Linked DNA regions of Lentimicrobium sp. L6. The protein of the gene in region 2 interacts with the protein of the main gene of each other region in a pairwise test. Links are inferred from orthologs where the notes say so. Each region holds a gene or a part of one and is shown on either strand. Other genes may lie near its edges.

Region 1 (16,113 bases), on a different replicon or contig from region 2:
TACTTCATTGGTGTTTTTATCAATGATGGAGCCACGAATAATATGGTTTTCTTCATTTTGCCCAAAAGAGATGAGGGTAACAAAAACAAAAATTGAGAATATTAAGCTGCGTTTTTTCATGTTTCTTAGACTGTTTTGAATTGTGATTAGTTACAGTGAGAATGTATTTTTATTCAAATGTATATGAAAAGTGGTGAGAATTTTGTGTTTTTAAATATTGTTCTGAGTTTGTATAAAAAATAATACCCATTATTTCCTCTTATTTTAGGAGGCAATTAAATATATTGATGTATTTATTTACTTAGTGTATATTCGATGTCTATTTTGCAGAACGAAGTGTTATAGCTGAGCAGCCTATTGTGATAATTATTAATACTTGTCTATTTCTGAGTAAATTAGCTAAAAATGTTTATTTTTGAATAATATAAGAACTCTTTTATGTCACGAAAAATAAACACTTCCTATTTAAAGACGCTTTGTTTGCTACTTATTATTTTCATGAGTAGTATAAGTATTGCTCAGGCTCAACTAACCATTATTAGTGATTCCACCGAGAATTATTATGGTTTTCCGGATATTGATTTTGAGATTGAAAAACTCAATAAATATCTAAAAACCACCAAGAAAAACCTCTCCAATAAATCGCAATCTGCATTGGTAGATAGTAATTTCAGAAAGCTAACCAAAAGGATTAATATTGAAGAGGAGGAGTTTGAAGATTATAATCATAAGAATTTATCCAAGTTCTTTTTGATCAATACCAATAGAATATGGGCGGGGTATGAGAGTCAGTTAAAGGGTTGGCAAACTTATATTTATGAAACCCTAAGCCAACTAGAAAAACAGACACTCTCTTTAAATGAGAAAAAGCAAAAGTGGCAAAGTACTGCAAAAAATATTGGTGATCAGAATGTTCCATTGTCTATTAAAGAAAGGATACAAAAGGTCTTGTCGGAGATTAAAACACTTCAAAAAGCCAATTATCAATATAGTATCAGACTGATTAACCTAGAAAATGACATCACTGATCAGCTGGTGGTGGTTGAGTCTGTTATTTTGGATTTGGAGGAGCTTCAGGAGAGTTATAGAACCAAATTATTTCAAATGTCAGAAGTAGCTATTTGGAATATTGGTCTTAAAGACTCATTTGAAGGTACCGCCTTTGCAAGGGTGAAAAAAGCATGGTACGAGAATACCAAGTCTTTTAATAATAATGCAGAAGTTTATTTACAGTACCTCAGCAGTTATGTTTTTGCTTGTCTCTTCATTTTGGCTCTCATTATCTTTTTAAGATTCCGATATATTAAGATTTTCGGCTCGGATCATAAGTCTTTAAAATCCGATATTAACTATATTTTGATTGCAAAGCCCTATGCCAGCGCTTCAAGTTTATTCATTTTGTTCTTCTTTATTACTTTTCGAAATATTCCTTTAGCCTTAACTGGGATCATGGGAATGTTATTATTGATAAACATATATTCGGCTTCTTTCTCCTATACAAAGAAACAAGGGAAATCCATTTTAGTACGTTTCATTATCCTAATGCTTTTGAATAATATAGAAGTTTTATTCTGGTATTTTGGTCATTATTCTAGACTATATATTTTATTGGAGACCACTTTAGCTGTTGTTTTCACTGCAGGCTATTTAACCACTAAATTTACAACACAAACCTTACCAAACCTTCGTTTTAGAAAAGCAATTTCCATCCTTCGGTATCCGGTGTTCTTTTTATTTTTGGCCAGTTTTATTGGAAATATTTTTGGTTTCTTAAACCTATCAGTCTTATTCCTGAAAATTGGCATACAAATTACTGCCGCTATTATTATCATCGTAGGATTATGGCATATGGTTTTAAGTTTGATAGAGATTATAAGCCACCTGATTCGTAATCATGAAAATCTTAAAGTACTCCATTATGTTCCGCTTTTTAAAAAGCGTTTGACGCAATTTCTTGGTGTTTTGTTTATGTATTTACTTCTCTATGTTATCTTGGCTATTCTTGAACTTGAAGCTCCTTTTGATGAGTTTATGGAAGATTTTTTTGAGATGGAGAGGCATTTAGGAGGGTTTGTGTTTACTTATCTGAGCATATTCCAATTTATAATTAGCATAGCTATCACCTATGGTTTGTATTCGCTTGTTGGAATTATTTTTGACAATAAAAACTTCAAGAAATCGCAATCCTTAAGAGGTATTCCTGCTGCTATTGGGATGACACTAAAAATTATTATTGGATTTAGTGGTGTTATGATTGCTCTTACAGCGGCGGGTTTCGATATGACCAAACTTAGTATTATCATGGGAGCACTAAGTGTGGGTATTGGTTTTGGTTTGCAAAATGTGGTGAATAACTTTATCTCAGGATTGATTCTGATTTATGAGCGTCCTGTGCAGGTTGGTGATATCATTGAAATAGGACCATTAATTGGAGAGATTAAAAGCATAGGTATTAGAAGTAGTAATATTAGAACCTATGATGGGTCTGAAGTGGTGGTGCCAAATTCTAATCTGGTTTCAGACCAATTGATCAATTGGACTTTATCGGATGATTATAAAAGGATAGAGATCATTGTTGGAGTTGCTTATGGTACCGACCCTAATAAAGTGATTGAAATTTTGAATAAGGTGGCTAGAGAAAGTGATATGGTGGTAAATCAGCCAGAACCACGTGTATTATTCAATGAGTTTGGTGATAGTTCTTTGAATTTCCGTTTGCTATTTTGGACTTTGTTTGATAATGGCTTACAGGCCAGAAGTGATATTTCGGTTTTAATAGCCGATGCTTTTGCTAAAAACAATGTTGAGATACCTTTCCCACAGCTCGATTTACATGTGAAGGAGGAGCAGGAGCAGGATAAAAAACTTCTAGAAACGGAGGATGGTTCTGGAGAGCCAAAGATGAAACGGGATGAAGGCTAAAAAAGCTTCTAAAATTACCTCTATTTATCAGGTACATATTTCTGTATTCCTTTTTGGATTTGCAGGTTTGTTTGGGAAATGGATCGGTTTAAATGCCATAACTATAGTGTGGGGGAGGGTGCTTTTTGCTTCATTGGCATTTGGAATGTGGTTTCTGGTGAAACGCGAAAATCCATTTCGAATTCCATTTAAGTCTTATATTTATTATTTCCCTTTGGGTGCTTTATTGGCCTTTCATTGGTGGAGTTTCTTTGCATCTATTCAAATGAGTACTGTTACCATTGGACTCATTAGCTTCTCGAGTTTTCCTATTTTTACTTCTTTACTTGAACCTCTCATTTTCAAAAAACCTTGGAAGTATTCTTGGTTTATCTTAGCCCTCCTCAGTTCTATTGGTATTTATTTGATTTTACCAGAATGGAATTGGGAATCTGAATATACAAAAGGCGTTTTTTGGGGCATCATGAGCGGATTGAGTTTTTCTTTTATCACCATTTTAAATCGCTATCTATTATTATATAAGACTTTTGGAAAAGAGAATTCTTCCATTGAGTTGACCTTCTTTCAAGATTTATTTGCCATGGTTTGTCTGTTTCCTTTATTATTTCTTTTTCCTGAAGATATAAATATAATGGCGTGGTCGCAATTGCTTTTATTAGGATTGGTGTTTACTGCTTTAGCTCACCTGTTATATATTAATGGATTGAAGAAAGTAGAAGCTAGAACCGCTTCCTTAATCTCCAATATGGAGCCAGTTTGGGGCATTTTATTTGCTGTTTTATTATTAGGTGAAAGTTTGAATGGTAAATTATTATTTGGTGGCTTTTTAATTCTACTATCAGCGATTTTGGCCAGTCGATTATCAAAAAAGGCAGGCTAAGTTTTTAATCGCTCCAATATTTTTTGTATATTAGATATGAATATGGTATAAGGTTTGTAAAATAATCACTGAAAAATAAAAATAATGAATACTTCAGTCAATAAACTAAGTCATTCTGCTGCGGAATTATTAAAGCAGAGAACTCAACTATCGGATAAAGAATTTCAATCTAAAATGGAGGGTTTAGTTGGTGATTTAGCTTTGTTATCGGAACGAACAGATATTAAAGCAGCTAACGAATTGGGCTTGATGGAAAAGATGAGCTTCGAAATTAGAACCCCTATGAATTCAATATTAGGCTTTACAGGTTTGTTGAAAGATAGCTATTTTACCTTAGAAGAGAAAGATGAGTTTATTTCATTAATTGAAAAAAATACGGAACAGCTGGTAGAACTTTTAAATGATTTAACGGATTTAACAAAAATTGAAAACTTACAGGTGAATGTGAGGATGGAGAAGTTTGAAATTAATGTTTTCTTATTGTCTTTTATTTCCAATTTTCAAGAATTGGCACAAAGTAAGAATATTGTATTGAGGAAAAAGACTAGTGCTAACCTAGCGCAAGATGCGTGTGTTTATACGGATCCATATCAATTGCGTAGAATACTCGATAATCTGCTTTCTAATTTGATTAAGTTTATTGACAATAAAAACATCACCTTAGAAGCTGAAGTTTCTGAAGGAAGCCAATTGGTTTTAAAGATTTCTAGTGATTTTACAGAGTTGCCAGAAACCATCAGTAGAAGTATTAAAAAGCATATCGAGCTTAGCGGAGAACAAGCTAGCTTCGATGGAACTGGTTTGAAGTTGACCCTTACTAAGGCTATGGTGGACTTATTAAATGGAGAAATAGAATTCAATACTTTGGAAGGCAAGGGAAGCCAATTTGTGGTGAAAATCCCAGTAAAGGTTTGTAATATGAATACTTAGATATTAAAAAAGCCTGCAATCGCAGGCTTTTTTAATTCATGGTTTTCTTTGTAATCTAATTAAAGCCTGTCAATAGACTCAAGAGTCTGCTCTAGAAAGTTTGATAATGAGACTTGCGATGAGCTGAATAACCATAAGTTTACTTTTGTAAATGCTTGTTTTCAGTGCAAGCCTAACGAAATTAGTGGATTTTATAGACAGACATTAATTAAGAGTAAATTTAATAGGCATTCTATACTGAACCCTTACCGTTTTTCCTCTTTGTTCTCCAGGCTTCCATTTGGGCATTGACTTAATGACTCTTAAGGCTTCTTGATCTAATTCATCAGAAACTCCTCTCATTAATTCTACTTCTGTAATGCTTCCATCTTTTTCCACCACAAAGGTTACAAATACTCGGCCTTCAATACCTTCTTTTTTGGCTTTCTCAGGGTATGTTACATTTTGCCCGATATAAGTATACATGGCCTTCTCTCCACCAGGAAACATGGGCATGGTTTCCACAACTAAGAAAGTTTCTTCTTTAGTGTCTGTTTCTGCTTCTTCGGTTTTTACTTCTTCTGGAACTTCTGGTTTTATAGGTTCTTGAGTTACTTCTTGTGGTTCATTAATTTCTTCCTTGGCTGAGTCCATGGTGCAACTCACAAAGGCTGGAGAAATGAATGCCATACTTAAAAATGCCATTAAAAATAAACGGCTCCACTTTTTGTTTTCTTTTTTTGTCATCATGATAAATCTATTTTTTAGAAATGTTTGATTGAAATGATTGCTGAGTAAATTAAATTCCACTTGGAATACTTGATTGAGCAATAATTGCTGATAATTGGAGATGTTTTTTGATTGGCTTAATACTTTTTCATCCACTGCATATTCATGTTGTAAACGCAGCTCTCTTTCCATTAAGAATAGGATGGGATTAAACCAAAAAGCAATTTGAAAGGCTTTGATCATAAAGATGTCAAAGCTATGCAGCATCTGAGTGTGAGATTTCTCGTGGGCGATAATTGAGGAATTATGTTGGTCCTCTTCTCTGATGAATATCCAATTGAAGAAACTGAAATTATGCTTGTTATTGAGGAATATTTTTTCTCCTACAAGCTCAGAAAATAGGGGTGAGGATTGTCTTTTTACATTAAAGACTGAAAGAATCTCCCATATAAACTTGACTAGGAAGACTCCTGATATGATGGCATAGGCCAAAAGTAGAATGGGGAGAATGGAAAAGGTATTTGTGCTTGTGCTGTTTAAAGTTGGGCTACCAATCACTATGGGTTCTAACTGAACTTGGTAAAGGATGACCTCATTCATAAAGCCAAAATCTAATAGAGGAATCATAAAAGAGCTGGCTAAGGAGACCAATAAGAAAATTCGGTTGAACAAGAAGTTCGAGTATTTGCGAAGCACGAGGAAATAAAATCCGAAAAGCAAGAACAAGCTCAGACCGGATTCTAGTGCATAAAGTAGAAAGCTATTCATCATCACCTCCTTTTTGTTTGTTTATTTCTGCGTCCATCATGGCTCTAATGGCTTCCATATCTTTAAGATCGAGCTTCTCTTGCCGGGTTAAAAAGGAAACCAAAGACTGGTAGGAGTTGCTAAAATAATTCTGCACAAAATTGCTGAAATACTTATCGGCATATTCTTTCTTACTCATAAGAGGATAGTATTGATGCGATTTTCCAAAGGCTTTATGGGCCACAAATTTCTTTTTCACCAAAATGCGAACAATGGTAGAAACGGTATTATAAGCCGGTTTAGGTTCAGGGAATTTCTCTATAATTTCATTGACAAAAGCTTCCTCCAAATCCCAAAGTATTTGCATGATTTCCTCTTCTGCCTTTGTTAATCTTTTGCTTTCCATATGCTATTATTTGTGAACTAATTTCTTAGTTGATAAATACAAAAATAATACCAGAATAGATCTTCCTATTTCTGGTGCGACAAATATATAACTAATTATTTAGTTTCACAACTAATTGTTTAGTTAATATGCTTTTTGCGACAAAGAGCTGTTATCGCTCCGAGCGATAACACCTCTTGTTAGAAGTTTTGTTTAAAGAAGCTAGATGCTTATTTCCAACGTTCTTTAGCCCATTCTTTTTGCTCCTCATCAGTAAGGAAAGTCCAAGCCACAAAACGACTTACTTTATTTCCTTGACCCATGGGAATGACCTTAATTTGTTTCGGACGGAATTTTTTAAGTGTTGCAATGGCATTTTTTACTCTACTCTCTCTGGAGATAAGGCTAGTAAACCAAAAGCAAGATTGGGCGAAATCTCTACTTTCTATCACCATGTTTTTTAGGAAAAACTCTTCACCACCTTTGCACCAGAGCTCATGACTTTGGCCTCCGAAGTTGAGCGGAGCTTCTATCTTTTTGCCTTTACTCAAGTTACTCACCTTTCTCTGGCTTGCCTCTTGTGCTTCTATGGCTGAGGAATGAAATGGAGGATTGCAAACGACCATATCGTAGCGTTCGTCTTTTTTAATGACTCCTCTGAAAATATTCTGATTATACTTTTGTAGCCTCACTTCTATATTTCCTTTTAGAGGAGGGTTGTTCTCGATGATTTTCTCTGCCGATTTAATGGATTTAGCATCAATCTCAGAACCTACAAAACTCCAACCATATTCCTGATGACCAATCACCGGATAAATGAGGTTGGCACCAGTTCCAATATCCAGGCATTTTATTTTTGTGCCTTTGGGTATCTTTCCATAATTCTTTTCTGCTAATAAGTCGGCAGCATACAAAAGATAGTCAGCACGACCAGGAATGGGAGGGCATAAATACTCTTCAGGAATATCCCAGAAATCTACCTTATAGAAATGCTTTAGCAAAGCAGTATTTAGCATTTTAACAGCCAATGGATTTGCAAAATCAATAGACAAATCTCCAAAATCATTAGCCCTTACATAGGGTTTTAGTTCCGGACAACTTTCCACCAATATCTCGAAGTCATAACGTTCTTTATGTTTATTTCGAGTGTGAAGTTGAGATTTAACCTGGGGATGTTTTCTTTTTGCTGGCATGTTTTCCTTCTATTTATTTGGAGTACAAACTTAATAATACAAAGCTTGATAAAAAAAGTCCAAACCATGAAATTCAAAGTTTGGACTATATATTGTAAAATAAGCTCTAATTATGGAGCCAATTTATTTTGCTATTTCTACACGAACGGCATTCATTCCTTTCATTCCACGTTCCACGTCGAATAAAACGATATCGTTTTCTTTAATCTTACCTGTTACGCTATTAATATGAACGAAGAATTTCTCTTGAGTATCTTGTTCCTTAATAAAACCAAATCCTTTAGTATCGTTAAAGAATTCTACCTTTCCTCTTCTTTTTCCAATAACTTCATCTCTGTCTCTCTTTGGAACACCTATTTCGATGCTTTCGAGGGCAATTTTTGTTTTCTTGGTTGGATCTGGTGGAGTGTCAACAATTTGGCCATTCTCATCCACGTAAGCTAACATGCTTTCAAAGCCTCCTCCGGCCTCAGCGTTATTTTTTCTTTCTTCTTTCTTTTGCTGTTTAGCCTTCTTTTTCTTAGCGCGGAGTTTTTCCTTTTCTTTTTTATTATAGGTTTCTTGTGATTTAGCCATTCTTGCTTCTTAATTGTTTTAAATTTTTAAATGATCCTTTTTCCTCTTAAGGAATTAGGAAATTTTCGTTTGCAAAGGTAGTCTTTTTTTTAATGTGTTTATAATAAGTTGTAAATCAATTATTTCATCTTCTGCGCTTTTAGTATTGAACTAGACTGTAAGGGATTATCATCTTTATTGTGAATCATTCTAATTTCAGTTTAAAAAAGCCTTTAATTTTTCGAGTATAAAAAAGCAGAAACCTAAAGGGATGTGCTTTTTTACTATAGTATTCCGACCATTTCGGCAGGTTCAATAATCTAAGCTCCGTGGGGTCTATATTATTATTAACTCATTTTGGAATTTAGAATGGTAAATCATCCTCCTCTTCAGAACTTGGGGTAGTTGCTGCATTTTGAGTTGGTAGTGCTGGCTCCGATGCTTGTGGAGATGCCGCATCCTGTTGTTGGTATCCTCCGCCCCCAGCAGATGAGATTTTTAAAACCTTTTCGCCTTGAATTTCTGTGGTATATCTTTTATTACCATTTTCATCGTCCCAAGAGCGAGTTTTTATTTTGCCTTCAAGGTATATTTTATCTCCTTTTACCAAATTTTTCTCGGCCAACCAACGCCATAAAACAATATTATGCCATTCGGTCTGCTCTACCCAATTGTCGCTTTTGTCTTTATAACTTTCTGTAGTGGCTAAGCTAAATGCAGCTCTTTTTACTCCATTCTCGTAAGTCATTACTTCTGGGTCTTTTCCCAAGTTTCCTACCAATATTACCTTATTTATACCAGCCATTTTATAGATGTTTAATTATTAATCGTTATTGAACCAGCCAAATTACTAAAAATAGAAATGCCACATCAGCAAATTAGAGATTGTTGAAAAATTATTAGGCAAATGCTAATTAGATGATTAGATGTATTGTCTATGCTCTCAATTGGTTATTGGCGATACGAGACCAACGAAAGAGTGCTGCAAAACCATAAAGAATAAACAGAAGAATTAAATGAATCACATTTAATGCCACATGTTCCCAATCGGCTCCCAATTCCAAAACCCTAGTGAAAGCTTGTACGAAAGGTGTCATGGGGGAGAATTGTGCCAAATATTGCACCCAGACTGGCATAGCCTGAAATGGCCAGCTAAATCCACTTAAGAGGAAGATAGGATAGGAAGAAAAGGCGATTACTTCTAAATAGCCCACTTGGGTTCTGAAGAAACTACTGATAAAGACCCCAAACATCAATACTGCAAGCGACATGGCAAAAGCTATGATAAGCATGCTGTCCCAAGAGCCATGAACATTAAGTTCGAAAATAGGGAATATGGTTGTTAGGAAAAGAAGGAAATAGGCAAAATATAAAAGCATATAAAAACCCAGTTTCCCAATGAAATATTTGTAAATTCGACCATTAACCAAACTTAATATTTCTGGCAAAGCTTTTTTCTGCCTGTCTTTTGTAAAACTTTCACCAATTCCAAAGAGGAGGGTTTGATGAAGGATAAGGATAAATAATCCGGGCAATAAGAACCCACCATAGGTATTTAATGGATTGGCTATTCCTCTCACATCGGGTTCCAATGGCATCACTATTTCCATGGCGTTTTCAGGATTTACTCCATGTGCCATATAGTATTTTAATCTGATACCTGCTCCTGCTGTAATCAATACTTTCTGCAAATCCTTATTGGGATTATTGCTGGGCAAAAACTGTGTGGTATTTAGGTAGACAGCTAAGTCAGTGCCTTTCATACTGAGCAGTTGTGCCTCAAAATCGGCAGGGAAATATATGAAGCCTTGAACATTTAACTTATTAATCTCGTCGACTCCTTGTTCGAAACTTGTCAAATACTCACTTATTTGTATTTGTTGAGTGGCGTCCAAAGCTCTAATTAATTCTCTGCTACTTGATGAATTATCTAAGTCGAAAACGGCAATAGGAACCTCCTCAATATCTTTGTTGATATATATACTTCCTAAGAAAAAAGCATATAATATTGGTGCCAAAAGAAAGGTTAGAATCAAACTATGATCGCTAAATAATTGTTTAATTTCGTAATTGGCTACTCTTAGTATCCCTTTCATATGTTCGCCTCCTGTCTTTTTGTATAATTCTTCAATTGTATGCTTAAAACAGGGAAGCTCACCAGTAATCCAATTATGGCAAATATGATGAGCACTATAATTTCATTTACAGCATATTTTAGAGGAGTCTGCATGAGTTCTATTTTGAAGAAACCATATAGGAAGTGTGTGTATGGAATGATTCCTGCATAGAATTTACTATACCAAGGCATTCCAAGTAAAGGGAAAGTAAAGCCACTAAAAACAAAAGCAGGAGAATTGTAAAATAATACCACATCCATGGACAACATTTCGTCGAGGAAGATGGTAGAAACCGCAAAACCAAGGAAAATGGAGGCGCTAATAAACACAAATAACAGTAGTATCATAGACCAAATCTCACCATTCAATGGGATATTGAACAAGGGGAAAAAGATACCAAAAATCATCAAAGCAAAGATGGAGAAGGCAATCAATTGAGCCATATATTTCCCCAATAGCATTTTAAATACAGAGCCTTTGGTTATGTTAATCATTTCTGTAATTCCGCCCGTATTAAACTCTCTATTAAAAGCTCTCACGGCCACAAACATGATAAACATCTGCATCAATACGGTCATTAAGCCAGGGCCTAGGTAGAACAAGTAATTATAGCTGGGGTTATAAAGAGGTTTAAAACTTAATCGCATGGGCTGAAAGAGTTCCATGCTTTGTTTTTCGGTGAGTCCTTGTGCCTGCATCTTTTGAATAAGGATTCCAGCGGAGGTTGTTAATACTATTTCCGAACTGGCTTTATAGATTAAGTTTCCGAAAACGATATTACTAGAGTTGGTATAGACAACAACTTTCTGACTTCTCGATCTCAGAACTTCTCTTTCCAGGTCGTGAGGAATATATACAATACCTTGTACTTTCCCCGATTGAAAGGCCTCTTGCATGTCCTCCTCAGAAGTGAGCTGTTGAGCGACTGACAAATAAGGTGAAGCTTCTAAGAATCTTGTTAAGGTTCTGCTGAGTTCAGAATGATCTTGATCGTATACAGCAATAGGCAAATCATTGATATTTCCTTTGCCATAAAGGCTATTCAAAAGGAAATATACCACGATAGGAACCGCAATTAGAAGTAAGAATCCACTTCTACTGGTATATAAATATTGGAGCTCTCTCCAAATGATCGATAGGAATCCTCGCATATGAATCTATCTGTCAAATTTTACAGTCATACCAGGTCTGAAACCGTCAATAGGTTTTGTTGGATGTAGATGCACTTCAAAAGTCTTCATTTCGAATTCCCCTTTTTCGCGGGAAGGAACCCAATTGGCAAACGCAGCCATTGGTGCCATATACGAAACCTGGAACTCAGCAGTGGCATCTACACCAGGGATATATCCGCTCATCTTCGTTCCTTTTTTAAATTCGGGCATTAGGTCTTCTTTTAATTGAAGAATGACATATGTTTTTTCTGGAATCATGATGCTGAAAACAGGATAACCAGCTGCAACTACCTCACCCTCCTCAGCAATTTGATTACTGATTTCACCATCGAGGGGAGCTATTATTTTTAATTCCTTATGATAAGCTTGGGCTTCTGCATAAACCGAATTGGCCTGTTGGTATTTGCCCATGGCCATTGCTATATCTTCTTTTCTGGCTCCTTCTTCTGCCATATCAAAAACCGATTTTGCCATTTTCATTTGGTCTCTCGCGGCCTGATATTTGAATTCCATCTCATCCATTTCTTGGCTAGAGATAATGCTATCCGCATATAATAATTGAAATCTTTTATAAGTTTTTTGCGCAAAGTCGAATTGGCTTTTGGCCATATCGTACTGGCTTTTGGCGGCTTCTTTTTCTTGAATTCTAGCACCCGTTTTGGCTTTGTCTACCAATCCATCAGCAGCATCTAATACACCTTGAGCTTGTCCTAGTTTGGCGTTTAAAATAGAGGATTCGTAAATTGCCAATACCTGACCTTTTTTTACTAAATCGCCATTTTTTACTAAAATACTATCTATACGTCCTGGGATTTCAGATGCCACATGAATCACTTTGGTTTCTGCTATTCCTAGGAGGAAGTCAGCTTCTTGCTGTTTGCTATATTTAAATAGGAAGAAAATGGCAACAGCAGCAATAATTACTGGAATGCTTAAGGCTAAATAATTTGTTCTTATCTTCATTTCTAAAGGTATTTTATTTTAAGATTTATTGACTCAGAGGAGCGAATAAAATTTAATTCTGATTAAAGATTTCTAATATTTTCTCTGGTTGTGCAGTGGCAGTGTAAAAATCTGCCAATGCGTTATAATAGTCGTACAAGCTAACGAGTTCCTCTACCAATTCGCCTTCAAGTAGCAAACGAGCATCTAAAACATCAAGGCTAGCTGTTAGGCCTTCAGTGAATCGCTTTTCGTTGACTCTTAAATTTTCCTCTGCCATGGCGATTACCGCTTGCATTTCTTGGTATTTGCTTTGACTATTTAATATGTTGATATAAGATTTATTCACCCAAAGTTTGATTTGGTTTCTGGCATAATCCTCAGCATAATCTACCTCCATCTCTAAATGTTTGGCGGCTTTCATTTCATTAATATTCTTTAAGCCGTTAAACAGGTTCATCTTTACTTGAATACCTAGCATCACTGGTGGTTGAATAATAGGGAGCTCTTCTCTAAAGAAACCATATTCTCCCCAAGCAACAACCTTTGGTAGTATTTCGGAGCGTTTTACATTATAGTTCTGGCGAACCATGATTCTCTTTTGTTCTAAGATACCAAAGATGGGTTGGGCCTCATAAGCGTCTTGTAAGGAGGAATCCAAGGCGATAGCATTCATGTGATACTTCATTTTGTCACTGATGACTAATACTGTATCTTCCTTCATACCCATTTCCGATTTGAGGGCTAATAATGCCAATTGAAGATTGTTCTCATCGTCCTTCATTTTTCTTTTGGCATCGGCAACGGCCACATCAGCTCTTAATAAAACATGAGGCGGAACCACACCAATTTCAATGGCTTTTTCAGCTTCGTTACGATGTTCTTTCATTCCTTCTAGAACATTTGCACGTGTTTCCACAACATCTTGTAATAAAACAACAGCTAAATATCTTTTGATAATGGTTTGTGTGACTTCATTACTCACCTTAATTAGCTCATAACTGGCTTCATTAGATTCTGCCTTGGCAAATTTGGTTCCAGCAATAATTTTTCCGCCCATAAAAATAGGCTGTGTGGCTACAATATTGGCAGTAGGCATATGTTGATTGTCAATCTCAATATTGTAGGCAGGTAATTTGCTTAAACTGCTATTGATAGAATTATATAATCCTTGTTGAAATTCTGGAGAGGTTTCAATAGGAATTATTTCGTTTGCTACAGCCACTCCATATTTTGATAATACATCATCTAAGGAGCCTTTCACTTGTTCCATATTGATTTGCATGTTTTCGCTAAGGTAGGTATAGCCTCCAGCTGCGGTAATCTTTGGAAGGAAATTTCCCTTCATGGCAGCGTGTTCATATTGTTTTTGAAATACGACTTCCTTCTGACGCAAAATCTCTTCGTTATGTTGTATGCCATAAGCTATGGCATCCGTAAGGCTAATGTTTTGAGATTTTACTGAGGTGGGAAAGCTCATTATTACCATCAAGATAATTAGATGTGGCCAAGGTATATTTGGTTTTGTTTTTCCGTATTGAAACATATAGTATACTTTATTTGTGGGCGCAAAAATAGTATTTTTATAAACTATTTGTACTAAAAATGTGAAATAGAACAAAAAAATAATTTTATAGTCATATAAAACACATGTAATGAGTGTTGTATGGTGGTGTAAAAAAATATTTATTATTGTAAATATAAGACTTTTCTGGTTTAATAATAGTATTATAGGAGAAAAAAATCATTTTTGGGTCTGGCTTGAATGATTAATATAAAAAAGAGTACAAAATCAAGCGGATTAATTGAGTTGATTCTTTTGATTTTTAAGTTTAGGATTTTTCAGGCATAAAAAAAGCCGCCCAAAAGAGCGACTTACCATGAAAACAAAAAAAGTTTCTTTATTTATCAGCAACAGCAGCACCATCATAGGCCCACTTCATGTAAATAGCTCCCCAAGTAAAACCACCACCGAATGCTGAAAGGATGATATTGTCACCTTTTTTCAGTTGGCTTTCCCATTGGTGTAAACAAAGAGGGATAGTAGCATCAGTAGTGTTACCATAGTCTTGAATATTCACCATTACTTGTTTTGGACTGATACCCATACGACGAGCAGTAGCATCAATTATTCTTAAATTGGCTTGATGAGGAACCAGCCAAGCTAAATCTTCAGGTTTAATATTATGTTTCTCCATGATATTAACAGAAACATCGGCCATGTTAGAAACAGCAGACTTAAACACCGCCTGACCTTCTTGGTAGATAAAATGTTCACGAGCATCAACGGTTTCGTGACTAGCAGGCTTAACAGAGCCTCCTGCTTTTTGATGTAAGTGAATTCTTCCGGCACCATCAGAATGGAGATCGGCATCTATAATTCCAAAATCCTCAGTGGTTGGTTCAATCAGTACTGCTCCAGCACCATCACCAAATAAAACACAGGTTGTGCGATCGGTATAATCTACTATCGAGGACATTTTATCAGCACCAACTACTACTACTTTTTTATATAAACCACTCAAAATGTAGCTACGAGCAGTTTGTAGACCAAAAATGAAACCACTACAAGCCGCATTTAAATCAAAACTAAAAGCATTCTTTAGTCCAACTTTATCACAAATAATATTTGCGGTAGAAGGGAATTGCATATCGGGGGTCACAGTAGTGCAGATAAGAAGATCAATATCTTCTGCTTTAGTGTTTGTTTTTTCTAAAAGTTGAAGTACAGCAGGTGCTCCTAAATCTGAAGTTCCTTTTCCTTCACCTTTTAAAATATGTCTCTTCTTAATCCCTGTTCGGGACATAATCCACTCATTATTGGTGTCAACAATGGTAGATAACTCGTCATTGGTTAAAATGTATTCTGGAACATACGTTGATATTCCGGTAATTGCAGCATTTATCTTTGACATATTGCCTGGTTTTTTTCAGGGCGCCAAATTGCTATTTTTATTTTAACTGACAAAATTATTTATTAGTTTTTTCGAATATTTTGATTGTTTTTTCCAAAATGGTAAGGAAAATTGCACAAAACAAAGCTTAGGAACTCAAAATGTTTATTTTTGCCACGAAAAACAAAATTATATCAAAAAACTGGTTATTTGGATTTGTGAATATGCATCAATTTTATTTAAACTCCATTTCCTTTCGCTTCCTTGTTAGGAGGCATAACCATAAATCTTTCAAATGAAAATCGAAATGAGAAAATTTTATTCAATTATTATTTTATCAATTTTGAGCTTGTCTCTTTTTGCTCAAAATGATACTACAAGTAAATGGACACGCGGTGGTGACTTTTCTGTTAATTTTAATCAAGTGAATTTCACAAATTGGGCTGCCGGGGGTGATAACTCTGTTTCTGGAGTTACTCTTTTTAATTATGATGTTACTTATGATGATGGTAGGAGCTCTTGGAAAAACAAATTTATCATGGGTTATGGTCTTCAATATTTACAAGACGATTATAAAAAGACTGAAGATAAAATTGATTTGAGCTCATTATATGGGTATAAAATTTGTAAAAATTGGGATGCCAGTTTTAATGCTTTTATCAAAACTC
Region 2 (15,248 bases):
CTTGGGTTCTTTTTTAATGCGTCCTTGGTCACTCATTACCTATATGTTTGTCCAAGAAGGTATTTTTCATCTCTTTTTTAATATGATGATATTATATGTGGGTGGACAAATTTTCAATCGCTTTGTTGGAGAGTCTAAATTATTAAGCACCTATATATTAAGTGGAATTGCAGGAGCTATTTTATATGTACTCACCTTTAATATTTTCCCTGCCTTTCAAAATGTAGTTGGAGGAAGCTTTGCCATTGGCTCATCCGCTTCCGTTCTAGGGGTTTTTATTGCAGCCGCTACTTTCGCACCTAACCTTCCCCTAAATGTCATTTTTCTGGGAGATGTAAAACTGAAATATATTGCGATTGTTTTTATAGCCTTAGATCTATTGAATATCAGAAATGGAAATGCTGGTGGACATATCGCACATCTTGGTGGTGCATTTTATGGTTATCTTTTTAGTAGTCAACTTAAAAAGAATGTGGATATCAGTAAAAGCTTTAATCAATTACTGCTAAAACTAAAATCCTATTTCTATAGCGAGAAGAAAAAAAGCAGTTTTAAAAACGTACATAAAAACCCTAAAAGACCAAGTACGGACGAGGACTATCTAAAGAAAAAAAATGCCCATCAAGCCGAAATCGATCAAATTTTGGACAAAATAAAGAAGTCAGGTTATGAGAGCTTGTCAACTCATGAAAAACAGAAACTCTTTGATGCCAGTAATAGATCTTAAAATAAATAGGCATGCATAAGGTCATTTTTGTTAGAATCCTCCGAATCTCAAGTCATTTTCCTGTAAATATTCGCTTTCCAGTTATTGGACATTTTATTGTCAAAAACACCCCATTTTAGTTTGAATAATTTAGGTACGGACCATGAGATCGGCCTACATTTGTATTGAGATAGTAATTAATTACTTTTGGGCTTTCAAACAATTAAAAAATTAAAATTTAGAACAAAAACCGACGGACTACATAACTAATAGTTCGTTCCCTTTAACAACAACACACAACACACACAATTCAAAAGAACCTGAAACTACCTTTTCAGGTTCTTTTTTTATGTACAGTTTTTCAATTAGAGCATCAGGCGAATAATTAAATCCGCTATCCAATTTATTTTCAAAAGGCCTCCATTTCCATAGATTAACCAAGCCTATTTTTTCATACTTTTGCAATCTTAAATTTTTAAAGGAAGAATATTATGAAATTGTCTCATAAATGGTTGAAAGAGTATGTAGAGTTTGACAAGACTCCAGAAGAAATGGATAGAATTCTAACCGATTGTGGCCTAGAAGTAGAAGGCATTGAAAAAGTGCAATCTATTAAAGGCGGACTGGAAGGAATTGTGATTGGAGAAGTGATGACTTGTGAACAACATCCTAATGCCGACAAACTGAGCAAAACAACTGTAGATGTTGGTGGAGAAAGACACCTCGATATTGTTTGTGGCGCTCCAAACGTAGCAGCTGGCCAAAAAGTGTTAGTGGCCACTGTAGGTACTACTCTTTATGATGGCGATGATTCCTTTAAAATCAAAAAATCGAAAATCCGTGGTGAAGCTAGTGAAGGTATGATTTGTGCTGAAGATGAGCTTGGCCTAGGAAAATCGCACGATGGAATTATGGTTCTAGAAGCTGACGCCCAAGTTGGACAAGAAGCAAAAGCCTTTTTTAATATTGAGGATGATTTCGTTTATGAAATTGGTTTGACTCCTAACCGCTCCGATGCCACTTCTCATATTGGCTCCGCTCGCGATGTAGTTGCCGTTCTAAACCATATAAATCAGAACAAAGGAGCCAGCTTAAAAATGCCTTCTGTGGACGATTTCAAAGTAGACAATACTGATTTAGATATAGAAATAGAAGTAGAAGACGAAGCGGCTTGTCCTCGTTATTCAGGAGTAACATTAAGCAATCTTAAAGTTGGAGAATCTCCAGAATGGTTGAAGAACTATTTAGAAGCCATCGATATTCGCTCTATCAACAATTTGGTTGACATTACCAATTTTGTGATGCTGGAAACTGGTCAACCTCTTCATGCTTTCGATGCTAAAGCGGTGACTGGAAACAAAGTGATTGTAAAGAAAATGGCCAAGGATTCTACTTTCGTCACACTTGATGATGTAGAAAGAAAACTCAGTGGCGAAGATTTAATGATTTGCAATGCAGAAGAAGGCATGTGTATTGGTGGTGTATTTGGTGGTAGTAAATCGGGAGTTACTGATGAAACCACTAGTATATTCTTAGAATCAGCTTGCTTCGATCCTAAAACCATTCGATTAACTTCTAAGTTCCATACTTTGAAAACCGATGCCAGCTTCCGTTTTGAAAGAGGTACCGACCCTAACATCACTGTTTACGCCTTAAAACGCGCGGCTTTATTAATGAAAGAAATCGCTGGAGGTGTCATCAGTTCAGAAATTAAAGATTTCTATCCAAACCCAGTTGCCCCTGTTGAAATTGATGTGAAATATACAAATGTGGATCGTCTAATTGGAAAATCTATCGACAGATCTCAAATCAAGAGCATTTTAGAAGATTTAGATATACTTGTAGTCAACGAGACCGAAGAAGGTATACGCGTTGCTGTTCCTACTGTTAAAGTGGAAGTCACTCGTGAGGCTGACATTATAGAAGAAATTTTAAGAGTCTATGGAATGAATCACATTCATTTTACTGACCAAGTTCATTCCGCTTTAGCCTTTTCTAAAAAACCTAATCCAGAGAAATACCAGAATATGATTTCTGATTATCTTTCTGCCAATGGTTATGCCGAAGGAATGAACAACTCATTAACCAAATCCTCTTATTATATCAAGGACGAAAACTACGATGAAAAGACATTAGTTCGTATGTTGAATCCTCTAAGTAGCGATTTAGATGTACTTCGTCAGAGTTTATTATTTGGTTCCTTAGAAAACTTGGTTTATAATATCAATCGTAAAGAGCCTAATGTGAAGCTTTATGAGTTTGGCAAAGCTTACCAATTCAAAAATCCAGAAGCTGATGTAGTCACCAAAAGGTACCAAGAAGAAAAACACTTGGCTATTATCCTTAGCGGACAAGAGAAATTAGAAAACTGGAATCACGACAAAAAAGAAATCGATTTCTTCTTTGTAAAATCTATGGTTCAGCGTATTCTTACTAAACTTCAATTTACAGCTAAAGAAATTACAGCCGAAAAAACTACTAATAAACAATTCAAAGAAGGATTAGTGATTAGTGTTCGTAAAAAACCTGTTGTTGAGTTCGGAGAATTGTCTTCCAAATTATTGAAATCATTCGGAATCAAGCAAAAAGCCTTCTATGCAGATTTCAATTGGGAAAATGTGATGAAACTATCTAAGCAATTCGATGTTCAGATGGAAGAGATAGTGAAGTTCCCAATGGTAAGAAGAGATTTAGCCTTAGTGGTAGACAAGTCAGTGACTTTTGGAGAAATTGAAGCCATTGCTCACAAAGCAGAAAAAAACATTCTTAAATCTGTTGGTTTATTCGATGTTTTTGAGGGCAAACCATTAGAGGAGGGTGAAAAATCTTACTCTATCAACTTCTTCTTGCAAGACAACAACAAAACACTAAACGACAAACAAATAGATAAACTCATGAACCGCCTGATCATGCTTTATGAAAAGGAATTAGGCGCTTTGATTAGAAAATAAGATAAGAGATTTAGGATCGTAAACCCCCTCTAGGGGGTTTACGATCCTAAACTTTAAAAGAAGAAATAAGAAGCAAATAATATCCTCAAATTCCCAACAGGGTTTAAATCTTGAGGTACACCATATTCATCATAAGAAGCACCATAACTTGCATTGGTATACTCTCCTTCTAGAGCAAACTTCAATTTATTGACTTGATATGAAACTCTTGGAGAAACTCTATACATACTTGCTATATTGGTTCCTAAACCATATTTGGGTCCAACGATTTTATCCTTAGCACCTAAATTTTGAGAATATCCAGCAAAAACTCCTACTTGGAACTTTTTTCCATTACTAGAAATATCAATCCAAGAAGACATGGTGTTCAAAGTAGTATAGCTCACAAAACCCTTTTCAAGGTTTGTAGAATCGCTGATAGCAATGCCTCCTATTGACAAAACATCTGGCATATTCTGCCCATAAACGCCTTGCATTTTAATGGTAATAGGCTTCAAATTCACTCTTAAGAATGCAAAAGCATTATAACCACCCACCGACTCGTCCGTCTGATATCCTAATGAGGTTTTAGTTTGTGGAGCAATTTGCTTATAACTGGCACCTAAACCAAAAAGGATGGCATCCCCAGGTTTTAAATGTACCTGCAAACTGAGTTCTGGAATATTAGAATTCCTTAGAAACTCACTACTTACTAATGTTGAAGATGGAGCAAGAGGATTTGGTCCTCTGCTGGCATAATCTCTTTGAGAATTAGCCACAAAGATAAATTTCGCTAAACCCATGGATTGACTCACTCTAATCTGAGGACTTCTTCCAAAAGGCTGAAAAGGCACACCTGTATTAAATGAAATAGTACCCGGAAAACAATCGGTCACAAACATGGGAATCCAATATTGACCTAGCAATACCTCTGTGGATGTCCATTTCATTTTAATGTAAGCATGACGTAATCTAAATAAGTTGATGTTTGGATTTAACTGTCCAAAGAAATCACCTTCTATTTTTGCTGAAATATCCGCATTTAAGGCCTTAGCACCATTAACACTCACTCCCAATCTAGATTGAATGGAAAGAAAATTAAAGCTGCTTGCACCATTCAAATCATTTCCATCGGGATCTAAATCTTCTGCAGCCGGAAATAATAAAAAATGGCCTTCTCGGGCTGATACGGTTTTGCGAGAATCCCAAAACATATCATTTTTCACAAAGCCGCCTACTTTAACTTTCACCTCACTCACCTCTTGTCCAAAAGATAGAAATGGAATTAAAAACACGAATAAGAATAATTTTCTCATACTAAATTTGATTATATCGTTATTTGTTTGGTGGGAAAATCTTGTCTAAAAGACTCCTCTCTTTCAAAGGCTCTCCCAATAAAATATTAATATTATTTTCAGCAGTAAGATTCTCAGGCCATAATTCCAATGCCAATTGATAATACTCCACTGCCTTTTCTACTTGATTTTGATGACGAAGTACAATGCCCAAATTGGTATAACTCACAGATAATCTACGAGTCATTTCTACTTGTGCAGTTTCTATTTCTTTCACTCTTTTATTCACATAATCATTGCGCAAAGATATATCCAATAATGGAAATTCCCTCTGGTAAATAGACTGAAAATGAATCAGCAATTCTTCATGATTTAGCTCTCCAAATTTCAGAAGCCAATCATCGTAAATATTAATTCCCTCTAGAATTTCACACTCTGAAAGACCAATAATAGAATCCCTTTCCACTTGGGAAACCGCTTCAAACAAAGCAATATTTAACAATACTGCAGCTCGGTTATTATGGAGTACTGCTACTTCATAAGAATTCTGATAATCATCTAATTGAGCATATATAAGATAGATAGAGTCCAGTAAATCAAAAATATCATTATACTTTTTCTCGACTGCCAGATTATTATACTCACTATATAACTCCTTAGCATGCCTTACTCGAGGATCTTCAGCATCATTAACCCGACTATAATAGAGATTGGCATACCACAGGCCAGCTATGAATATAATCACCATTACGATACTAAGAATTCCTGAAGTACGGTTAAACTTAATGATTCCCATTTTTAACTATGTACATTTTCAACTAAGAACTTTCTAATTTCCACTGGAGTTTCTTCCGTAAATTTCGAAACAATGATATTAGTTAATATGGCTAATGGTGCACCAATCCATGCAAAATACCAAGCGCCTAACCAATAGTTCATAAACTCATGGGCAGGAAGTATTAGATTAAATTTTCCGGCAACAAAATAGGTGATTGCAATAAGAGAAACCATACCCCCAACTATTAATCCCCATGTAGCGCCTTTTCTATTGGAACCACTCCACCAAATTCCCAGAAGGAATAATGGAAAGATAGTACAACCAGCTAAAGAAAAAGCAACAGCCACTAACTGGCCAATTAATGCTAATTTCATTAAAGCAATAAGTGTTACTATAATGGCCATTAATACAGTCGCCCAACGCGCCATTGCCAGTTGTCTTTTTGGAGAACAGCTTGGATTAATGACCTTCACATATAAATCGTGGGAGAATGCAGAGGCACCAGCTACTAACAATCCAGAAACCGTAGAAAATGCTGCAGAAACTCCTCCGGCAGCTAAAAGACCAACAATAAGAGGATTGATATTTCCAAGCTGAGCCGTGTATACTACAATGGCATCTTTAGATAATTTTCCAACTTCAGGGTTTGCAGAAAGAATAGTTCCCAAGGCAGAATAAACTGGGGCACTCCAATATAAAATACAGATGAAGAATAAGCCCCAAACCACTGACCAACGCGCATCACGTACTTTAGGCACTACATAAAAACGCTGAATAACGTGTGGCAAACCTGCGGTTCCTACCATTAAAGAGAAAGTAATAGCCATAAACTGGAAAAAAGTTTGTCCACTTGAAGGGTCCCAAGGCATGGCATATTCGGGACTTGGCGTAATGGCAAAGTCATGCCCGAAGGAGTTCACCATATTGACCATTTCTGGCGCAGGAATTCCGGTTACAATATCAGTAACAATAGAACCATATCCAATTTGAGGAAGCAACCAGAAATAATCATATTTGAAGGAGAGTATAAAAAGTGGTATCAAGAAAGAAATAATAATGATAATATATTGAATCTGCATATTTTTGGTGACTCCAAGCATACCTGATATTAATGTATAGCTTAAAACCACAGCTCCACCAACCATTACAGCAACAGCATAATCAATACCTAATATCCACTTAAATAATAGTCCTATTCCTCCAAATTGCCCCACACAATAAGCTATTGAAATCAGAATGGCTACAATGGCACCACTAATTCTTAATGTTTTTGAATAAAATCTATCGCCAATAAAATCGGCAGCGGTATACTTTCCATATTTTCTAATCTGACCTGCCATTAAAACAAGTAACAATACATATCCACCTGTCCAGCCTATCACATAAGCTAAACCATGATATCCGCTACCATACATTAAAGCAGCCATTCCCAAGAAAGAAGCGGCACTCATCCAGTTCGAGGCAATCGCCATTCCTGAGCCTACTTTTGAGATTTTTCGGCCTGCTGCAAAAAAATCATTGGTGTCTTTGGCACGAAAAACAATCCCCACCACCACAAACAAAATGAGGATGCTTAATAGAATTAATGCAGGACCCAATTTAAAACCGCCTTCCAAAGTGGTTGAGGCATTTGCAAATATATATCCTGGAAGCAATATGGAAATTGCCAATAAAATCTTTTTCATATCTATGCTTTTAATATTCGAATTTTGATGAAAACCCATGATTATTCTTCTGTAATGCCAAGCCTAAACATAGCTTTATCCGTAGCGATACAATAATAAAGACAAATACCTACAAATAGAATCAGTAGGAATACCCCAGTATAGAAGTAATGGAAAGGAAATCCCAAAAAAACATAATCGGTAAGAAAGGATTGATTATGTATCAGATATTTAGCCATCACCATTTCAACCATTTCAGTATTAAGAGTGGAAGAACTAGCCGCTGCAAGTTCTATAGGCAATAATTTAGCTTCCAAACTATAAGGCTCCACATTAATCAATTTTGCGCTTAAAGAACCTAAATCTGCTTTTTGATTAGGATAGTCGGATTTCCCGAATTCAGCACTCCTCAGAATTTCAATTTTATTACCAAGTAAGGCCTTTTGACTTTCCCCCGCCAATTCAAAAGTAAAATGACTCACCGCAGCATTCAAATAAACACGATCCTCTGGTTTAAGTGTTACTTTTCCCAAAACGGATAAGGCAGACTTAATGAACACTTGTTTTTCCAAATCACTAGCCTGACCACTTTTTAACTGATTCCAAACACCTTGGTATTCCACATAAGCCATTTCGGGAGTAGGTTCTTCAATTACTTTTAAAAAGATTTGAAATCCAAAAATACAAACAGCCCAAACTGTTAATAGGGTGATGGATAAATTCCGGTTAAATTTTGCCAATTTAGTTGTTGGTTGAAAGAAACTAATGTGATAGTCCTTTTCATTTAGATTCTTCATCTCATCCATTGAATAAATATTAAAATTAAACAACACATCGCTAGCCCCAATATTGGTTAGCTTTTTCACTTATTCTCAGGGTAAATATATGCAGTAATGTTATTTAATAAACAATCAACCAATGAATTAACAAAACACTCACTATCGAATATTCAATAAGTATATTCGAAAACCCAGTAAATTTAGGTATTTCAGACTCCAGAATGTTGTCGAAATGCTTATTTAGAACAGATTTAATTAATAAGAATAATGAGCATTTGCTTATTAAAATTAAGGCTCGGATAATGAGCAACTTAAGAAATCTTATTAAAAAATGGCCTAAATGGATGCGCATTCAATTTATTTTGACTTTGAAAAGAAGATAGTCAAATACGAAAAAAAGCCCCCCTGATTTCATTGATATAGGATTGAAATAAAAATAAAGGAAATATGATCAAACTACAAAAAAACCCCAACTCTAAATACTTTAGGCAATTAAATACTCTAAGTACTATTTTAGCTGTCATTCCACGCAAAGGAAACGCAAAGGTTTTCGCAAAGGTTTTCGCAAAGCTCGCTAAGGGATCAAAATCTTGAGTATAACGAAAGGATTGGAGCCCTAGATTCAGAAACAAACCAGTTAAAAACTCAAGGGCGCTATCCTTTCACTACGACAATTTCGACAAGTGATCGAAGCTCAATGACCAAAAAGCTCTCATACTTTTAATCCTCCAATCATAGGCGATTCTATCAAGAAACTCAACTTTGAACTTTGAAAAGTCGAACATCAAACTTTAAACTCTAAGTACTCTATAATCTTTAAGTACTCCTTAGAACTACATAGGATCCACATCAATCACCACACGAATGGCTTTATATTGCTTTCCGCTATTGAAGGCATCGAGAATATCATGAATGACCTTGCGAGAGGAATCAATAGGATAGCCTTTTTCTAATTTTAATAATACTTCTTTAAGATAAAGATTACGCATTCGTGCAACCATGGGGTATTCTGGACCTATGATTCTTTGTCCGAATTTTTCTCTCAGAAGGCTAGAAAAATCTTGCATGGCCTCATTGAGTACCCTATAATCTTTGTGCTTTAAAGTAAAGCGAATCAAACGATAGAATGGAGGATATTTATAATTTCTTCTTTCCAAAATCTGGCTGTCATACATTTTTTGATAACTATTCTCTATCACATAGCGAATAACAGAATGATAGGGATTAAAAGATTGGATAATGACTTTACCTTTTTTCTCTTTTCTACCTGCCCTACCGCTCACCTGCACCAACATTTGAAAACTGCGTTCGAAAGCTCTAAAGTCAGGGAAATTGATCATATTATCGGCATTTAAAACCCCCACAACACTCACATTCTCAAAATCTAATCCTTTGGTGACCATTTGTGTTCCCACTAAAATATCGATCTTCTTATCAGCGAAATCCTCAAATATTTTTTCAAAGGCATTCTTGGCTCTGGTGGTATCTAAATCCATACGCTTGATTCTAGCCTCAGGGAGAATGATTGATAAATCCTCCTCTAGTTTTTCTGTACCAAAGCCTTTCATTCTGACTTCTTTACTACCACAACTCCCACAGGTATGCATTAAATGAGAGGAATGTCCGCAAATATGACATCGCAATCGGTTCTGATTTTTATGATACACCAAGCTGATATCACAATTTGGACATTCTGGAATCCAGTTACAGACTTCACATTCTAAGCGTGGCGCAAAGCCTCTTCTATTTTGGAATAGTATTACTTGTTCATTTCTTTCCAAGGCCTCTTTTACATGCATCATTAAGAAGGAAGAGAAATGCCCATTCATGGTTTTTCTTTTGGTTTCATGCTTCACATCAGACACCAAAATCTCTGGCAATCGACCTTCACCAAATCGCTCGGTCAAACTCACCAAACCATATTTTCCTGATCGTGCATTATAATAAGTTTCTACCGACGGTGTGGCAGAACCTAAAACCACTTTGGCTTTATGCTGATTTGCCAATACTAAAGCCGCATCGCGAGCATGATAACGAGGAGCAGGATCAAATTGCTTATAACTATTATCATGTTCTTCATCCACAATAATTAAACCTAGGTTTTTAAAGGGTAAAAACACCCCCGAGCGAGCCGACAATATGATTTGATAAGAAGGCGTTCCTTCTTCTTCATTCAAAACTTTATTCCAGATTTCAACTCGCTCATGGATGTTATAGCGAGAATGATAAACACCCACTTTCTCACCGAAATACTTTCGTAATCTATTAATGATTTGAGCCGTTAAGGCAATTTCAGGAAGAAGGTATAATACTTGCTTCCCTTCTTTAATCACCTCATCCATCAATTTGATATAGATTTCGGTCTTTCCACTTCCGGTAATCCCATGCAATAGGCAAGCTGGTTGTTTTCCAAAACTGTTTTTCACCGCCTCAAAAGCTTCATTTTGCGCAAAGCTCAATTCTATACTTTCTACTTCTTTGGCTTTTGCAAAATCCACCAAACGGCTAATACTTTGCTCAAAACTAAAAAACACCCCTTTTTTCTCTAAAGAAGCATAGGCAGATGCTCCATTTTCAAGTTGAGATAAAAGTTCTTTCTTAGGTAAATCTAAATGATTCCCGCCTCGCTTTTGTGATAAGTGCAAAAAAGCCATTACCACTTCCAACTGCTTAAAGGCTCGTTTTTCTAGTTGACTAAACAATTCTCGTAAAGCCTCTTCTTCTCTATACTCCTCTACCAACTGAACTCTAGTCTCTTTCCTTACCTTATATTTATCTTCTAGCTCCTCCTCCATCAATACAATGCCCTTCTCGGTCATGGTTTTAATGAGAGGAAATACTTTTTTTAAATCGGTAAGTTCTGATGCCTGAGTAATACTTATATTATCCTGATTCTGAAGTGCTGTTAATATTAATGCTTCTTTTTCATTTAAAGAAATACTACCAATCTCAAAATCGGGATTTAAGACCAATTTCGATTCGCTACTTAGCTTAAAAGCTGTGGGAAGCGCCGCATTCATCACCTCTCCTATACCTGAGATATAATATTTAGAAATCCAAGTCCAGAATTTCAATTGGTATTGATTTACAATAGGATAAGCATCTAATACTGCCAAAATATATTTGGGTTGATAATTCTGAGGAATGTTTTCATGCACAGAAACCACTAAAGCCGCATATACTTTTCTAGTGCCAAACTGCACCAGAACTCGCATCCCTTGCGCTACCATTTCATTCATTTCGAAAGGCACACGATAGGTAAAACTTCCATCGAGTGGAAGTGGTAAAATAACCTCTACAAAAAGCGTTTTTCTATCCATAAATTGAAATACAAAATTAGAAAATAATAAGTGTATTTGGATTACAATTTAGTATTTATGAAGATAATATGATTTTAGTAAAAAATTAGACCAATTAAGGTCATTTATGAACGCCTAATTTTCGTAGATTTGAACACCTAAAATTTCAATATGGCCATCATTAATTCCGTTATAACTTGGATCATTAAAAAGCGAATTCATCAGATTGATTTGTTTATGAAATACCCTCATGATGTGCAAGAGGAATGGTTTAAGAAATTATTACAAGCAGGCAGAGAAACCGAATTTGGAAAAAAATATGACTTTGACTCCATTCGCAATTACGAGCAATATCGTCAACGAGTTCCAATACATTCTTATGCTACCTTGAAACCATATATCGACCGGCTGCGAGCTGGTGAACAAGATTTACTCTGGCCTTCTGATATTAAATGGTTTGCTAAATCATCGGGCACTACCGCCGGAAAGAGCAAATATATTCCAGTAAGTCGACACGCTTTAGAAGAGTGCCATTTCAAAGCTGGAAAAGACATGCTATCCATCTACGTTAACAATCATCCCGAGACTATGGTTTTTGATGGTCGAAGTATAGCTATGGGCGGTAGTCATAATATTTCAGATGTAAATAATGAGGAGTATTACGATGGTGATCTTTCTGCTATTTTAATTGAGAACCTCCCCTTTTGGGCTCAAATTCTCCGTACTCCCAATAGAGAAATCGCCTTGATGGACGAGTGGGAAAGTAAAATTGAAAAAATGGCATTAATCACCATGGAGGAAGATGTAACTTCACTTTCTGGTGTTCCATCATGGACTTTATTATTAGTGAAAAAGATTTTAGAAATAAGTGGTCAAAAATATATTAAAGAGATTTGGCCCAATTTGGAGGTATTTATTCACGGTGGAATTAAATTCGAACCCTACCGCAAACAGTTTGCTGAATTAGTTGGCCCGAGTGGAATCAATTATCAGGAAACTTATAATGCTTCTGAAGGTTTTTTCGGAATCCAAGACCGAACAGATAGCAATGAGATGCTTTTAATGTTAGATTATGGAATATTCTATGAATTCATTCCTATGAGTGAAATTGATAAAGAATTTCCACAAGTCATTCCACTTGGTGAAGTAGAATTAGGGGTGAATTACGCCCTCCTCATCTCCACTAATGCAGGATTATGGCGCTATAAAATTGGAGACACCATTGAATTCACTTCTACTAATCCCTATCGGTTTTTAATTACTGGCCGAACCAAATACTTTATTAATTTGGTGGGAGAAGAAATTATTCTCGACAATGCCGAACGAGCTTTAAAAGTAGCTTGCGAAAAATGCAATGTGATAGTAGATGAGTATATGGCAGGTCCTGCTGATATTAAAAACGGAGCGCAAGCCAGACACGATTGGATGTTTGAATTTATAAAAGCCCCAACGGACTTGGCTGTTTTTGGAGATGCTTTGGACAATGCGCTAAAATCCTTAAATTCAGATTACGAAGCCAAAAGATATAAAGACATGATATTACACCCCCCTCATCTCACCAGCTTAAAACCTGGCACCTTTTATGCTTGGTTAAAAAGCAAAGGCAAATTGGGTGGGCAACATAAAGTTCCTCGTTTACTCAACCAACGCCCAATTATTGACGAAGTATTAAGTATTCATTATGAATAAAATTATTAACACTGGCATTGTATTACTTTTCCTCCTCCAAAATATTGCTTTTGGACAATATTATCATTTCGAACAAGCGAAATCAGCACAATACACTGGTAACAAAATAAGCTGTGATGATAGAGGGAATCTATTGATTGCTGCCAAAGGTAACCTCACCAAACTGGACTTCTCAGGAAACTTCATCGCCAATTACCACCCCTTGTTTCCAGGGAAAATCAAATGCATTGACGCCAAAGACCCTCGCAGGATATTACTATATTATAAGACATACTCCTATATTCTTTTCCTAAATCAGGATTTGGCCAACGCAGGGTCACTCAGCTTTTACAACCTAAACAGAAATCCTCAACCCATAGATTTAAGTATAAACAATTTGGGGTTTTCTTCACTGGCATGTCTCGACGAATACAACGATGCCTATTGGGTTTATGATGCCAACACTTCCGAAATTGTATTATTGGATCAAGAAAATAGAATTGATTTCAGAGGTGATGCATTAGATGAATTAATGGATTTGGAACCCCAACCCAATTTCATGATGACGGAAGCCAACAGACTTTTTATTAACAATCCATCAACTGGGGTTTATATTTTCGATGAAAATGGTAGATTTGTAAGGAAATTAGCATTGTTTGGATTGAAAAAAATTCAGGTTTTCAAAGATATGTTGTTTTATACCAGCAACAGCTTCTTTATCACTCATAATCTAATCACTGGAGAAGAAACATATCATCCACTTCCAGTTTTAGAATTTATTGATTGGTCACTAAATATGAATACAAGTCCAGCAAGAATCAACTTTCTCACATCAAAAGGAGTATTGATATATTCCATGGAAAAGAACATAAAGTAAAACTAAAATACAAGACGATGCACTTAGCTATTGCAGGAAATATTGGTTCAGGAAAAACAACACTCACCAGATTGTTGGCCAAGCAGATGAAGTGGAAACCTTATTATGAAAGCGTTGACGACAATCCATATTTGGATAGTTTTTATGACGATATGAAACGTTGGTCTTTCAATCTTCAGGTGTACTTCTTAAATAGTAGATTCCGTCAGGTGGTTGAAATAAGAGAAAGTAACAAAACTATCATTCAAGATAGAACCATTTATGAGGATGCTTATATATTTGCTCCCAACTTACATCAAATGAATCTGATGACCACTCGTGATTTTGATAATTACATTTCATTATTCGAGTTGATGAGTTCATTTATTGAAGCACCAGATCTATTGATTTATTTAAGGGCCAGTGTATCTACTTTGGTGAGCCAAATTGCTTCTAGAGGAAGAGATTACGAGGAGTCTATTCGTATTGATTACCTCAAGAAGCTTAACGAGCGTTACGAAGAATGGATTACTAATTATACCCACGGTAAATTATTAATCATTGATGTTGATAATATCGACTTCGCTAATAATCCTGAAGATTTAGGGATGATCATCGAAAAGATTAGTGGTGAAATTCACGGTTTATTCTAGATCATGAAGATACTAGGTGTTATTCCTGCTCGCTATGCCAGTACACGATTTCCTGGAAAACCATTAGCCTTAATCTATGGCAAATCGATGATTAGGAGAGTCTACGAGCAAGCTGCAAGCTGTAAAGCCCTGAACAAAGTTATCGTTGCTACTGACGATCAAAGAATCTTCGAGCATGTTAAATCATGGGGAGGGGAGGTCATGATGACTGCAGAAAACCATCAGAGCGGAACCGACCGTTGTAATGAAGTTTTGAGTCACCAAGAAGATAATTTTGATGTAGTGGTAAATATTCAAGGTGACGAACCTTATATTGAGCCATCTCAGATAGAGAAAGTTACGGAAAGCTTTGCCAATCGCGAAACACAAATAAGTTCATTAGCTAAAAAAATTGAGGATATTGGGGAACTTTTCAACGCCAATTCCGTTAAAGTGGTCATTGGTGAGAATCAGAAAGCGCTATATTTTAGCAGAGCTGCGATTCCATTTTTAAGAGGTGTTGAAAAAGAGGAATATCTAGATTTTTACGAATTTTATAAGCACATTGGATTATACGCTTATAGGACGGAGACATTAAAAGAAATTTGCAAACTTCCACAAGCTCCTTTAGAAATTGCAGA

The links.
Region 1: the proteins of priA (region 2) and HNS38_RS11955 interact in binary tests that used the Escherichia coli proteins (3 or more experiments, as listed by UniProt). The link is inferred for Lentimicrobium sp. L6 from one-to-one orthologs.

Annotation. Positions count from the first base shown.
Region 1 is NZ_JABKCA010000044.1:1,363-17,475, forward strand. The notes cover bases 7,406-10,383. They hold HNS38_RS11955 (single-stranded DNA-binding protein), read right to left. Parts: upstream 9,126-10,383; coding sequence 8,685-9,125; downstream 7,406-8,684. Other genes in these bases: rlmF (23S rRNA (adenine(1618)-N(6))-methyltransferase RlmF), read right to left, coding at 7,406-7,765; HNS38_RS11950 (cold-shock protein), read right to left, coding at 7,889-8,341; HNS38_RS11960 (ABC transporter permease), read right to left, coding at 9,256-10,383. Outside these bases: HNS38_RS11915 (carboxypeptidase-like regulatory domain-containing protein), read right to left, coding at 1-120; HNS38_RS11920 (mechanosensitive ion channel family protein), read left to right, coding at 439-2,922; HNS38_RS11925 (DMT family transporter), read left to right, coding at 2,912-3,802; HNS38_RS11930 (HAMP domain-containing sensor histidine kinase), read left to right, coding at 3,887-4,732; HNS38_RS11935 (TonB family protein), read right to left, coding at 4,937-6,067; HNS38_RS11940 (BlaI/MecI/CopY family transcriptional regulator), read right to left, coding at 6,201-6,593; more of rlmF, read right to left, coding at 6,803-7,405; more of HNS38_RS11960, read right to left, coding at 10,384-10,416; HNS38_RS11965 (ABC transporter permease), read right to left, coding at 10,413-11,588; HNS38_RS11970 (HlyD family secretion protein), read right to left, coding at 11,595-12,572; HNS38_RS11975 (TolC family protein), read right to left, coding at 12,625-14,097; HNS38_RS11980 (beta-ketoacyl-ACP synthase III), read right to left, coding at 14,453-15,466; HNS38_RS11985 (DUF3078 domain-containing protein), read left to right, coding at 15,753-16,113. UniProt on the Escherichia coli protein: Plays an important role in DNA replication, recombination and repair. Binds to ssDNA and to an array of partner proteins to recruit them to their sites of action during DNA metabolism. Acts as a sliding platform that migrates on DNA via reptation.
Region 2 is NZ_JABKCA010000053.1:22,471-37,718, reverse strand. The notes cover bases 8,730-11,838. They hold priA (primosomal protein N'), read right to left. Parts: upstream 11,473-11,838; coding sequence 8,986-11,472; downstream 8,730-8,985. Other genes in these bases: HNS38_RS13655 (GH3 auxin-responsive promoter family protein), read left to right, coding at 11,623-11,838. In the rest of the region: HNS38_RS13690 (rhomboid family intramembrane serine protease), read left to right, coding at 1-727; pheT (phenylalanine--tRNA ligase subunit beta), read left to right, coding at 1,198-3,657; HNS38_RS13680 (hypothetical protein), read right to left, coding at 3,711-4,952; HNS38_RS13675 (hypothetical protein), read right to left, coding at 4,972-5,727; HNS38_RS13670 (VC_2705 family sodium/solute symporter), read right to left, coding at 5,730-7,394; HNS38_RS13665 (hypothetical protein), read right to left, coding at 7,436-8,239; more of HNS38_RS13655, read left to right, coding at 11,839-13,140; HNS38_RS13650 (hypothetical protein), read left to right, coding at 13,133-13,996; HNS38_RS13645 (deoxynucleoside kinase), read left to right, coding at 14,014-14,628; kdsB (3-deoxy-manno-octulosonate cytidylyltransferase), read left to right, coding at 14,632-15,248.